Regions from separate parts of the Paenibacillus sp. URB8-2 genome, predicted to be linked through region 3. Evidence: riboswitches for the same ligand, from Rfam matches in the RefSeq annotation. Region 3 holds a riboswitch; each other region holds the start of a gene.
What was found. Region 3 has a riboswitch for cyclic di-AMP ahead of PUR_RS00490 (C40 family peptidase). Riboswitches for the same ligand answer to the same signal wherever they lie in the genome.
Positions count from the first base shown of each region.

Region 1: another riboswitch for cyclic di-AMP. It lies ahead of PUR_RS21590 (C40 family peptidase); the one in region 3 lies ahead of PUR_RS00490 (C40 family peptidase).
Region 2: another riboswitch for cyclic di-AMP. It lies ahead of PUR_RS19365 (C40 family peptidase); the one in region 3 lies ahead of PUR_RS00490 (C40 family peptidase).

Region 1 is NZ_AP023239.1:4,676,245-4,680,432, reverse strand. Features, by position in the region: gene PUR_RS21600 (ABC transporter permease) at 1-639, opposite strand, end outside; gene PUR_RS21595 (Fe(3+) ABC transporter substrate-binding protein) at 727-1,818, opposite strand; cyclic di-AMP (ydaO/yuaA leader) riboswitch at 2,134-2,267, shown strand; gene PUR_RS21590 (C40 family peptidase) at 2,270-2,740, shown strand; gene PUR_RS21585 (helix-turn-helix transcriptional regulator) at 2,837-3,775, opposite strand; gene PUR_RS21580 (sulfite exporter TauE/SafE family protein) at 3,914-4,188, shown strand, end outside.
Region 2 is NZ_AP023239.1:4,191,912-4,196,099, forward strand. Features, by position in the region: gene PUR_RS19350 (hypothetical protein) at 1-539, opposite strand, end outside; gene PUR_RS26625 (IS3 family transposase) at 840-980, shown strand; gene PUR_RS19360 (SHOCT domain-containing protein) at 1,157-1,390, opposite strand; gene PUR_RS19365 (C40 family peptidase) at 1,641-2,111, opposite strand; cyclic di-AMP (ydaO/yuaA leader) riboswitch at 2,116-2,247, opposite strand; gene asnB (asparagine synthase (glutamine-hydrolyzing)) at 2,590-4,188, opposite strand, start outside.
Region 3 is NZ_AP023239.1:100,349-104,536, reverse strand. Features, by position in the region: gene PUR_RS00505 (M1 family metallopeptidase) at 1-334, shown strand, start outside; gene PUR_RS00500 (hypothetical protein) at 345-1,175, shown strand; cyclic di-AMP (ydaO/yuaA leader) riboswitch at 1,408-1,547, shown strand; gene PUR_RS00495 (C40 family peptidase) at 1,568-2,035, shown strand; cyclic di-AMP (ydaO/yuaA leader) riboswitch at 2,380-2,523, shown strand; gene PUR_RS00490 (C40 family peptidase) at 2,529-3,020, shown strand; gene PUR_RS00485 (GNAT family N-acetyltransferase) at 3,363-3,863, shown strand; gene PUR_RS00480 (c-type cytochrome) at 3,967-4,188, shown strand, end outside.

The DNA of each region.
Region 1 (4,188 bases), 1.0 Mb from region 3:
ATACATTCCGAACCAGGTCTGGAAGATCGCTGTCGAGACGGTCTGAATGCCAAAATAACTCGTTACCCCGTAATCGCTCAGCACCTCAAAGATCACGAGGCTGATACTGCCCGCAATGGCTGGACGGGATAATGGAAGTGCGACCCGCAGGAATATGGACAAGCCATTCCTACCCAGCAGCCGGGCGTTCTCAATATATGAGGCGCTCTGTTTTTCTAAGAACGATTTGGTAATCAGATATACATAAGGAAACAGAAACAAAGTAAATACAAGGACCGCGCCCCGCATGGAGGAGACGGTAATCAGCTCCTGATTGGGAACAATTCCGAACCGGTTCCGCAGTGTCGTCTGGACAATGCCGGTGTAGCTGAACATCGTGCTGTATGTAAAAGCGGCGATGTATGGAGGAATGGCTAGAGGAAGAATCAGCGCCCACCTAAAGAACCGTTTTCCCGGAAAATCAAAGACCGCCGTAAGCCAGGCCAGCGTTACCCCGAGCAATGCTGTCAGCACGGCAACCATCAGCGTCAGCTGAACCGTTTGGGCGATATAATCCTTTACGAGGTACTGCCTGATTTGAACCCAATTGCCACTTGGCGGATTAAATACCGAGAGCAGTACAAAAAGAATGGGCAGCAAAATAACTGCCGCCCCCGCCAAGCTTGCGATTCGCCAACCGCTAAGGCGTCTTTGTATCTGTACCTTAACTGTGTTTAGATTCATAAATTATTTCCAGCCTGTTTTGTTAATGATTTCAATTGCTTTGGCATTATTAACGCCCAGTTTGTTGAAATCAATGTGCTGCGTTTTGAATGTTCCCCAGGATTTGAGCAGCTCGGGCAGCTCAGCCTTGGCATTAACAGGGAACTCGAAGTTTTCATTGGTAACCATCGTCTGCGCTTCGACGCCGGTCAGGAATTCAATCAGCTTGACGGCGTTGTCCTTGTTCTTGCTGTACTTGGTTACAGCCGCGCCGCTGATATTCACATGAGTGCCAGTCGTTTCCTGGTTCGGGAAGAAGACGCCGATGCTTTTACCGACTTTCGCTTCTTCCGGATCGTCCGAATTGATCAGCAGGCCCACGTAGTACGTATTCATCAGCGCCACATCGCCTACACCGGCGACAATCGCTTTGGCCTGGTCACGGTCATTTCCTTCCGGAGTGCGGGCCAGATTGGCTACCAATCCTTTGGACCATTCTTCCGCTTTCGCTTCGCCGTTCAATTCAATGAAAGAGGACAGCAGGGACTGGTTGTACAAGCTGGAGGACGGACGAACAAGCACTTTGCCTTTCCAGGCCGGGCTGGTCAGGTCCTCATAGGTGGAGAGCTGCTCCGGTTTTACACGATCCTTGGAGTAGACGATGACGCGGGCGCGTGTGGAGAGTCCGATCCACTCATTGTCCGGGTCACGCAGGTCTTTCGGAACATTCTGGTCGATCGTTGCCGAAGTGACCGGCTGGAGCAGTCCGGCCTGCTTGGCATTGTTCAACACGCCGCCGTCTACCGTGAGGAACAGGTCAGCCTGTGTGCTTTCGCCTTCGCGCTTCATGCGCTCAATCAGTTCCTCCGCCTTACCGTCAATCACGTTTACTTTGATGCCGGTCTCTTCCGTGAATTTCTTATACAGTAGAGCGTCCACGTCATAACTCCGTGCGGAATAGATATTGACGACTTGCTCCGCTGCCTGTGCGCTCGGCTTTGTCTCTTCTGTATTACCCGCACCGGCTTCACTCGCCTTGTCCGCGCCGCAACCGGCCAACAGACCGGCAGCAAGTACTCCCGTAAGCAATGGAGCAAAAAATTTACGCTTCACCATTTTCAAACATCCCCCTAGATAATGATTATTATTCTCAATTAGCAACATGATAACTTCACTGCTTTCTTCATGTCAATAAGATTAAATTTAAATGTCTTTGGAATTTATAATAGTTATTTTAAATAAGCATATTTTCGTCACAATCTCGCGGTGGAGTTCCACATCCTGGAATATAGATAGGTGTAGTTACATTTTTGTTCTTTTTAACGAAATGAATGGAGGCCAGGATCATGCTTGTTTTCCTTATAAAAAACGGGGTTACATAAGGATTGACAGCCTTCTTTTTGATGTATTAAAGTATGAATAGTTACAAAATATTAACTATTGCCGAATTTCGTTGTTGAAAACGGGGGAACCATTCCGGGTGAATTATTCTTGCAAGCAAGGGAATATAGGGAACCTTTAACCGAATCCTCAGCTAACTCCGTAGGCATTGAAAGGGAGAACAACTCTGAAGAAAGTCATCCTATCGCTGCTAGCAGCCGCTGCTATATTTACTTCCGCCGCACCCAGTACATATGCAAGTGAAGTTAAGCTTGAGAGTGTCGTGGACCAGGTTCTCGGAACACCTTACGTTTATGGAGGCACTACCACCTCCGGCTTCGATTGTTCCGGTTTTATCCTGTATGTCCTAAAGAAATTTAACGTCGATGATCTGCCGCGCACTTCCCAGTCCCAAGCCAGGGTTGGAACCTCGGTAGCCAAAGACGATTTGCGTGTCGGTGATTTGGTATTTTTCAATACGTTCGGCCGAGGGGTTTCCCATGCGGGAATTTACATAGGCGACAATCAGTTCGCTCATTCCTCCAGCAGCAAGGGAGTCAGAATAAGCAAGCTGTCCGATTCGTATTATCAGGACCGTTATGTTACCGCCCGCCGGGTAGTGGATGAGAAGAGTTACTCCAAGATGATGAGTCAGTAGATACATAAAGAAGGACAAGCCTGCGGCATTTCGCCGGGCTTGTCCTTCTTGTTTGCTCAGGGTCCCCGGTAATTTTCAGACCCCTAATTCCCCCTGTCACACCTCTCCGACAATCTCACCGCAGCTAGAAATATCATAACCTCCGAGTCCGCTTACTTCATGTCTGAATTCGGGCGACCGCAGTGTGGCCAGAAGCGCCTGAAATTGCGGTTTATCCATATCCTCCTTGTAAAAGACCAGATCGTACCGCTCCCTCTTGAGCGGAATGAAATCGACCCCGGACACCTGCTGCGCCGCTTTTTCCGTTCCAATTCCCACGTCCGCAATGCCCCGCGCGACGGCGCTGGCCACGGCGATATGGCTCGGCTCCTCATGTTCATATCCCTGAATGGAATGGGGATCGATGCTGCTGCTGCGCAGCCACTCGTCCAGCATGATGCGGGTCCCCGAGCCTTTTTCCCGGTTGGCCAGGACGATTCCCGGTTCCAGCAGGCTCTCCCAGGAGCGCAGATTCTTCGGGTTGCCGGGAGCAACGTAAAATCCCTGATTGCGGAATACCAGATTAACGATTACGCTCCGGTGTCCGGGCAGAAGCCGGCGGACGTACGGCGTGTTGAACTCATCGGTCTCGGCGTCCCATAAATGGGCGGCGGCGAGATTGGCGGTGCCCCGGTACAGGGACAGCAGCCCGTCAAGACTGCCGACGTAGGAACGAAGGGAGCGGATGGCGGGAGTTCTTTTTTCCATATGGGTGGCAAGCACATCAAGGACAATGTCCTGGCCGCATATAATGAGTCCCTGGTTATCGATAATCAGCTTCTCCATGGAGACGGCCGGAGGTACGGGATGGGGCTTTTCGGCTGCATAGGATGGGCGGGTGTAGGCCTCGAGGTCGGCGGGGGTGACCCGCAGCTTTTTGCCGATCCGGTAGGACGGAAGCTCACCCCGTTTGATCAGGTCGTACACGGTCCCTTTGGATATTTTAAGAATTTTGGACACCTCTTCGGGTGAATAGGAAAGCGTGCTGTCGGACATGGGGAAGATCACCTCGTCAATATTCGTTCAAATGTTGCTCTTGTCAATCATTATAGGCTAGGATACACTTTTTTTAAATCCGGTTTTGTTACGTTTCGTGGTGTTTTGTACGGTTTTATGGGAGGAGGTAAAGGATTTATGAATGAAAAAGGCAAAAAATCACTGCTAGCTGTATTAACGGGAGCGCCAATTGGCTGCCTCGGGGGATTGATCGGACTCGGCGGAGCGGAATTCCGCCTTCCTGTGCTCGTGGGTCTGTTCAAGTATCCGACGCGTCAGGCGGTGGCATTTAATTTGGCCGTCAGCCTGGTCACCCTGATCTCCTCGCTGATCATGCGCCTTCCCCAGGCTTCGCTTCCAGCTCTGACGGCTATTCTGCCCGTCATTGCCTCTTTTATCGCCGGCGGGATGAT
Region 2 (4,188 bases), 1.5 Mb from region 3:
ATAACTGAATTATGAAAAAGCCCAGAGTAATAACTGGTATACAATTGTTGGCCGTTTTGATCAGATTCTACTTCGTAAGCAGAGATGTACAGCAAAACAGGATCCAACAAAGCACTCATTTCTCTTCCCTCAATCATCCATCCCTCAATGCTGATATTCCAAAAACCAACAATCCCTAATTTCTCCAGATTTGCAACTGTATCTTTCATCCATGATTCAGCTGCAGGTAGTGCCTTTAGTCCGCTGACGCGATTTTGAAGCACTAAGGAGCACTTTTTTCCATTGTTATCATCTATTGGACTCTGTACATGCTTATCTGCATATAACTTTGCGGCTAAAGACTCTAATTCCGCTTTATCACCTTCAAAACTAACACTTGTAACGATCGTTCGCTCTTGATCCGACAATAGCTCATCAGCCAATTGTGACAAAAACTGCAAGTCTTCAATGGTTTCAGAAATGACATGTGGCTTACTGGAGTTAACGCTCATGGCGGCAGTTGTAGCAGCCAAAATCAGAAAAGTAAGTATTTCGCTCAATCATTATACCTCCATTTACCAATAGATGGACTCGCCCATCTATTTTTGTTAAGCGTTAGAATTAATACTACTTTACTTTAAAATTATGTGGAAATCATGTAGACAGGATTCTAGTCGAGGATAAATACTCGGATGCAAAATATTCAGACATAGAATAAGGAAACTATATAACCAAATAAAGCAAGCCATCCATATCAAGCATCATAACATCGAGTTAAATAATATCAACGGAATTCTTCTTGATAATAGATCATATTTCTTGTCCTTTACCAGCCTCTTCAACCTGGGATCCTTTCCTTCATTAAAAAATCCGGATTAAGTTCCTCATATTTCCATTCATCTGTCGAACTTCAGGACTATGTTCATTGGTTTAATTATCACCGAATCCACGGTACATTGAGGTATCTTACTCCTGTACAAGCCAGAAAAGCGCCCTCATAATTATTGTTCAGTTTAGGGTTGACTATCCATTAAGAACGAAGCGGATGGTGCTGCTTGATATAACTAGGGTAGGAAATGTGGAAGCTTTAGTGGAGCAGACGTCTACTATCGTAATCGAGCCTGATAAGCGACATGAATTAAACAGGAGCCTTCTACGTAGCAGGCCCCTGTTTAATTCAAGTCTGACTTTTATTGTCCAATAATTTTCGTCTATGATTAAACTCTTCATCACTGAGTTCACCATTGGCATAACGTTCTTTTAATATCATGAGGGGTCCATCATCCACTCTGTATTTCCTCATTAGCAATCGGATAACTACATAAATTGTTATGCCAATAGCAATGATCAGAAGAAGTAAACCAATCACCATGATGAAGCACATCATGGTCATCTTGGAACCATACATCATTGCACATTCCTCCCATCACTAGCATTTTCATTTCGCAAACCAATTATTCCCTTAGTTCCAAACTCCTTAAATGCGAAACGAGCCTTAGAAGCTATTCATTCGTAAAGCCCCTATTTATTTTTATTTTTGAAATGAGTATTACTGCATTCTATCTGTCCCCAACAACTCTCCACCACTCTCTTAGGGCCTTCAAATGAAAAAAGACAAGCCCGTGTGAATAAACACGAACTTGCCCTTATTGTCCTATTGGTTAGTCACTTATCATTGTTCGGAAACTCTTATCATTCACCACTCGCCGAGCGGTAACGTAACGATTTTGGTAGTATGATTCCGATAACTTACTTATTCTTACTCCTTTGCTGCTGGAGGCGTGTGCAAACTGATTATTACCGATATAAATTCCTGCATGAGATACTCCCTTACCGAAGGTATTAAAAAACACCAAATCACCTGATCGCAAATTTTCTTTAGCTACCGGAGTTCCTTCCTTGGCCTGGGACTGGGATGTACGCGGAAGACTATTTACATTAAACTTTTTCATTACATATAAGATAAACCCTGTACAATCGAACCCTGAAACAGTAGTTCCTCCCCATAAATATGGGGTTCCAATTACTTGTTTCACTGTGCTTTGAAGCTTGATTTCACTTGCAAAGATTGTGGGTGCTGTTGAAGTAAATAAAACTGCAGCTCCTATTAGAGAAATGATGACTTTCTTCAGAACCTTATTCTCCCTTCAATGCCTACGGAGTTAGCTGAGGGTTCGGTTAAAGGTTCCCTATACTCTCTTGATTACAAGAATAATTCACCCGGAATGGTTCCCCCGTTTTCAAAACGAAATTCGGCAGCAAGTTAATATTTTGTAACTATTTCTACTTTATAATATTTAGAAGACGCCTGTCAATACTTTCTCTTACTCGTTTGTTTTATTTTCGATCCACATAGTTCCTACATATTTTTGTAGTACAATTTGCTCTAAAATCTTAATATAACAAGGAAAGATAAGGCAATGGGGAATATCAGCTACTTACGAGTAAAAATCCTTTCTACTACATTTCTATCAAATACAAATAAAGATATCTAAAACTAAAAGCAACAAAATTGTAATGACTATTCACTTTTTTCGTTTACGACCCTACTAGTCAATGATATGAGAAATCTGATAATTAGTCCAAAGACCCATATCCTGCCTTACTATCTTAATTTACCAAAGCACGCTTTATAGAAGACTGCTGGATATACAAAGAATGCCACAACGAAAAAATATAAATTGTCCAAATCTTGCGGGAGTAATCCACTTTTCCCCTTCGATGTTGTTTCAGCATCTCTTTAACATAGATTATTTGAATCCACTGATCAATTCCACTGTTCTCGATTTGCTCGATCATGATGTCACCAATGGAAGTTTGTAACCACTTTCTTAAGGGTACAGGAAAGCCCAGCTTAGGACGGTCTAACACAGGAAAGGGAACTATACCTTCTAAGGCTTTGCGCAGCACATATTTAGTAGTTCCTTTTGCCACCAGTAGAGAGGCAGGAATTTTTCGAGCAATTTCAAAAACCTCTTTATCAAGAAAAGGAACGCGGACTTCTAAAGAGTGAGCCATACTCATCTTATCCGCTTTCATTAATATATCACCGGGCAACCAAAGTTGGAGATCTATTAACTGCATGCGGGTTATGTCATCCAGATTCTTATGTTCCTCATAAATGGCTCTCGTGATTTCCGTCGTAGGTTCCCAGTTTTTATATAGGTCAGGATGAAAATTTAGGACCATCCTTTTTTCATCTTCCGAAAAAATGTTGGCATTTCCGAAAAAGCGCTCTTGCAAAGGGGTCAGTGCTCTTCGGATATAATTCTTTCCATAAAATGAGAAAGGGATTTCACCTACATATTGTTTTAATCGTTTTTTTACTCCTGCAGGCATCCACGATAATGGTTTTAGCGAGTGAGGCTCCCTATAAATGCGATATCCACCAAACAATTCATCGGCTCCTTCACCGGACAGTGCCACAGTAACCTGTTCCCCTGCTAATTGTGCTAACCGGTAAACGGCAATGGCCGATGGATCTGCAATGGGCTCGTCCATGTGCCATACAGCTTTCATGGTATCTTCAAAAAAATGTTGAGCCGAAATCAGTTCCTCGAAATGATTTGTTCCCAGCGCTTCGGCGATTTGTCTAGCAACCACATTTTCATTTTGTTCTCCTTCAAAACCGACTGAAAAGGTTTTAACCGAACGTTGACTCGCTAAGAAACTTGCTATCGCTGTAGAATCAATACCACCAGATAAAAAGCTTCCTAGGGGGACATCACTCTGCGTGTGCAGTTTAACCGAATTCCTAAGACTGTATCTAATTTCTTCGATAAAGGTCTCAAGCGGACGATCCTCTGCTTCAAAGCTTGGCTCCCAATATCTCTGTTTTGTGATTCTTCCCCTGGAATCTATTTTCAAAAAATGACCTGGCTCGAGTTTACTGACTCCACGAAACATTGTAGCTGGCTGCGGAACGTATTGAAGTGTGAGATAATGCAGTAAACTTTTAGGATCGACTGCCGGATTAATATCTTCCACCGCTATAATACTTTTAATTTCCGATGCAAATACAAACTTCTTATGATCCAAGTAATAATAAAATGGCTTAATGCCAAAGTGATCCCGGGCAGCAAACATTTGTTTGTTTTTCCGATCCCAGATAGCAAAAGCAAACATTCCACGTAACTTATCTACACAGCGCTCCTGATATTCTTCATATAGATGGACAATAACTTCAGAATCAGTATTCGTTTGGAATCG
Region 3 (4,188 bases):
TACTGTAAGCAAAAGTAAAAGCGGCGTCTACGAGTCGCTGACAACCGTCGCCAATAAGGGCAGCCTGTATTCCGGCGTGAGCGTCAAGTTCACCTTCGCCGACGGCCACACGCTGCATAAAGTCTGGGATGGCCAGGGAGGGAAAACTTCGTTCCGGCTCTCCTCTGCGGCTCCTCTTGTTTCGGCCGAGGTGGACCCGGGTCACGAAGTCCTGCTGGAGAACAAGCATATCAACAACTTCAGAAAAGCGGCTCTCCCCTCGGCCCTCGTTTCCCGCTGGACGCTAAGCCTGACAAACGCGATCGAAACTGTGCTCGGCATTTTCGTCTGGTGAGGTGAATCGAATGAGAAAATGGATAATCCGCGGCTGGGGCAGCATCAAGGAACAGCTCTATATACTGATTCTGCTCTTTATCTACCGGCTGCTCTGGGGCTACTTTCTGTACCGCTTTGTAAGGTCGGCTGTTGTTCCCGCGCTGCTGCGTTACCCTTCCGAGAATGCCGGCGGCAGTGCAGCAGGCAGGCTGCTGTATTATATCGATGCCCAGCTCAGCCTGTCTTCCGAACCCGATGTGCGGCGTTGGTTGTGGACACTGCTTATTCTGGCGGGCGTGCGCCTGCTGGCTACGCCGTTCATCCGAGCCGGGCTGCTGCATGAGTTGCATCAGGAGAGCCGGGGTGAACGCGGGCTGTTCTTTTTTCCCGGCATGAAAAAGTACGGGCTGCCCGTTCTGCTCTTCAGCGCCGCCGAATGGGTTCTGACCCTTCTTCCCCTATACTGGCTTCTGCCGAAGGGATACAGACTCATTCTGTCATCCTACTGGGAGCCGGGGCTGCTGCTGCAGATTCTTCCGTATATTCTCGCATGGCTGCTTTACGTGTTTATCATTCGCTTGATCCTGCTATATATGCAGTTCGGTTACACAGGCGGCACCGGAATACTTGCTTCGCTACTGACCGCAATGCGCTGCTTCTTGCCCTCCGCGGCGCTGCGGATTCTGTTCGGGTTAGGGGGGCTCTTGATCTTTCTTGTATCTGCGGTGACGGGGTTTCTCAGTCCCGGACTGCCCGCGCTCTTCATTAGGCAGCTTGCGCCTCTCCCTTCCACTTTATTCGATATGTGGGGATTGTCGGCGCAATATCATCTATGGCGCAGCAAAACGAAGGATTCATAATTAGAAACACCCTATCATTTATGCATAACAGGCGAAAAGAGTTCAAATTCCGTGACAGGAATCTGAACTCTTTTTTATTTTTATATTGGCAAATATTTCGTCCGCTAAATTAAATTTGCCAAACCCCAAATCGTCTGATACAATGAGGCTTGTGTTGAGGTGACAAGTTTGTAATCTTTTAAAACTATTTTGTTATCTTGTCGTATGATGATGAATCAAGTCGATTGTTCTGGTGCATAACTAGCCAAATTCCCGGGCACCGGGGAGCGGGGGAACCATTTTTTGGGTGAATTGATCTTGTAACAAAGAGGTCATAGGGAACCTTCAAACCGAATCCTTAAGCTAACCACGCAGGCATTGGAAGGGGAACACAAGCTTTGAAAGGTCAACATATCAAGAAAAAACTCGCAGCCGCTGCGATAGGCCTTGTGATGGTTTTCACTCTGGGGTCAGGAAGCGCTTTCGCAGATTCGAAAATGGACACTGTTATTGCAAAAACTTTGGGAACCTCATATAAAACCGGTGGAATGAGCACAGCCGGGTTCGATTGTTCCGGATTTACCAAATACGTTTTCAAAAAAGTAGGACTTACCCTTCCTCGTACATCCAAAGCGCAATTCAAAGTAGGAACTTCCATATCGCGCAGCAAACTGCGCTCAGGAGATCTAGTATTCTTCAATACGCTCGGAAACGGCGTTTCCCATGTCGGCATTTATGTCGGCAACGGCAAATTCGCGCAATCCTCTTCTTCACGCGGCGTGACCATCAGCTCGCTTAGCCAGTCCTATTGGGCCAACCGTTATGTCGGCGCCAAACGTGTCATGAGCACAAACGCATACCAAGCCGTGGCTTACGATTGATTAATCTCTTGCCCGGAACATGATCTCGCTAATCATTTCCGGGTTTTTCCTTTTTTCTGTATATAGTTTAGCTATACACCTATTTCGGCGGCTTGAACCAGCTTTTGCAAAAAACAACGCCAAAAAAAATTTTTAGCATAAAAACACGATTTTTATCCAGTGTTTCTAAGTGAATTCACAAATGTAAGCGCTACAAAATCGAATTTTACTATGTTAAAAGTGATTGCCAACCAACAAAAGGTTTGTTACAATAAGCGCAATGAGTTTATAGTAACATTTTTGTAATGATTATTAACATTTTGACGATAATTTTGTCATGATCTACCCACTATAATCCGGACACTATACAGTATGTGCCGAGTTCCCTGACCATCAGGGAAGCGGGGGAACCATCTTTGGGTGAATTGACCTCCTGTTCAAGAGAGGGGTCATAGGGGACCTTCTACCGAATCCTTAAGCTAACCTCGCAGGCATTTGGAAGGAGTCAAATCTTTTGAAGAAGAAGTTGGCGGCAGCATTCCTCAGCTTTTCCATCGTTCTCACACTCGGAGCAGGCAGCGCATTTGCCGATTCGAAAATGGATAAAGTGATTGACGGCGCTATCGGAACCAAATACGTATCCGGCGGCACGAGCACAAGCGGATTCGATTGTTCCGGATTCACCATGTACGTGTTCGATAAGATGGGCATCGATCTGCCGCATCAGTCGGGTTCCCAGTTCAAAATGGGAGATGCCGTGTCCCGCAGCGATCTGAGAGCCGGCGATCTTGTATTCTTTAACACTTCCGGAAAAGGCATTTCCCATGTCGGCATCTATATCGGCTCCGGAAAGTTCGCCCATGCTTCCTCTTCGAAAGGCGTTACCGTCACTTCCCTGAGCGACAGTTATTATGTCAGCCGGTTTGTCGGCGCCAAACGGGTGATGGGCTCCAGCGCTTATCAATCCGTAGCCGTTGATTCTGAAGACAATGATGATGTGCAGTAATACTGCCCTATAGGACCCCTTCCCGGATTTAACCCCGGCGAGGGGTTTTTATTTTAATATAAGAACTTATAAGCTACGCGCTTATCGTTTAGTCTAATATTTCAACTAGAACGGGCATCGTCTCCAAAAGGATGGCGGAACCGTTTCTTTCTTGTGTTATTCTTATTTTACCCCCTCCGGCATTCGTCAAACATGGCTGAGCGCTTTCGGCCAAACTCCTAAAATTTATTCGCTCGCCAGGTTCTCTCCTAACTGCAAAGTTTTTGCGTCGAAATCACCTTTTTTTGTATATAATTTAATATAAAAGGTTTTCCCCTGCGGGGAGAGGAGGTCGCTGAACGTATGATTAGCTCTAATATCATCTTTCATGTCGGGCCCATGACATCTGCGCATGCCAGGGATATCTGCGGTTGGGAATACAAGGCGCCCTATAATATTTACGGCTGGCTGTCTTGGGATCAAATGGAGGCGCTCGGCATTGAATTCGGAGATCCGCGGATTCGGAGGGAGCAGTATGTTTCGGTATTGAACGAAGAGGACAAACTTTGCGGCTTCGCCCAGCTTTTTCCGATGGAAGGCACGGTGCGTCTGGGGATCGGTATGCGTCCCGAATTGTGCGGGCATGGCCTCGGCCATTTGTTTGTGGGAGCGGTTGTAAAAGAGGCGCTGAAACGATATCCCAGTCGAGAGGTCGATCTTGAAGTTCTTACCTGGAATCAAAGAGCCATCCGGGCCTACCGCAAATGCGGCTTTACGATCACCGATACCTACGAACGCCGGACGCCAAATGGAGATAAGCCCTTTTACTGCATGGTCTATGATAAATCCCTCCATAAAAGCTGAATCGGACGGACCACCGTTCATTTTTTTGTCACAAACCCTATGATAACGCTTCACCATCCGTTATAATTAGAGAAGCAGCTTACATAGGGGAGGACGATTGGGGATGCAAAAGTGGATCATGAGCGGATTATTTTTCGCTGCCTGCGCCTTTGCGGTTATACTGATGTTCACACTGCCCGGAAAAGAGCAGGTCGCCGAGCAGAACAATCCGACCATGCCGACCGTTAAGGCTGATCCCGCCAAAGCGGAAGCGACAGTTAAAGCCAATTGCATCACCTGCCACGGCGATCAGCTTCAGGGCGGAGTCGGACCCAATCTGCAAAAG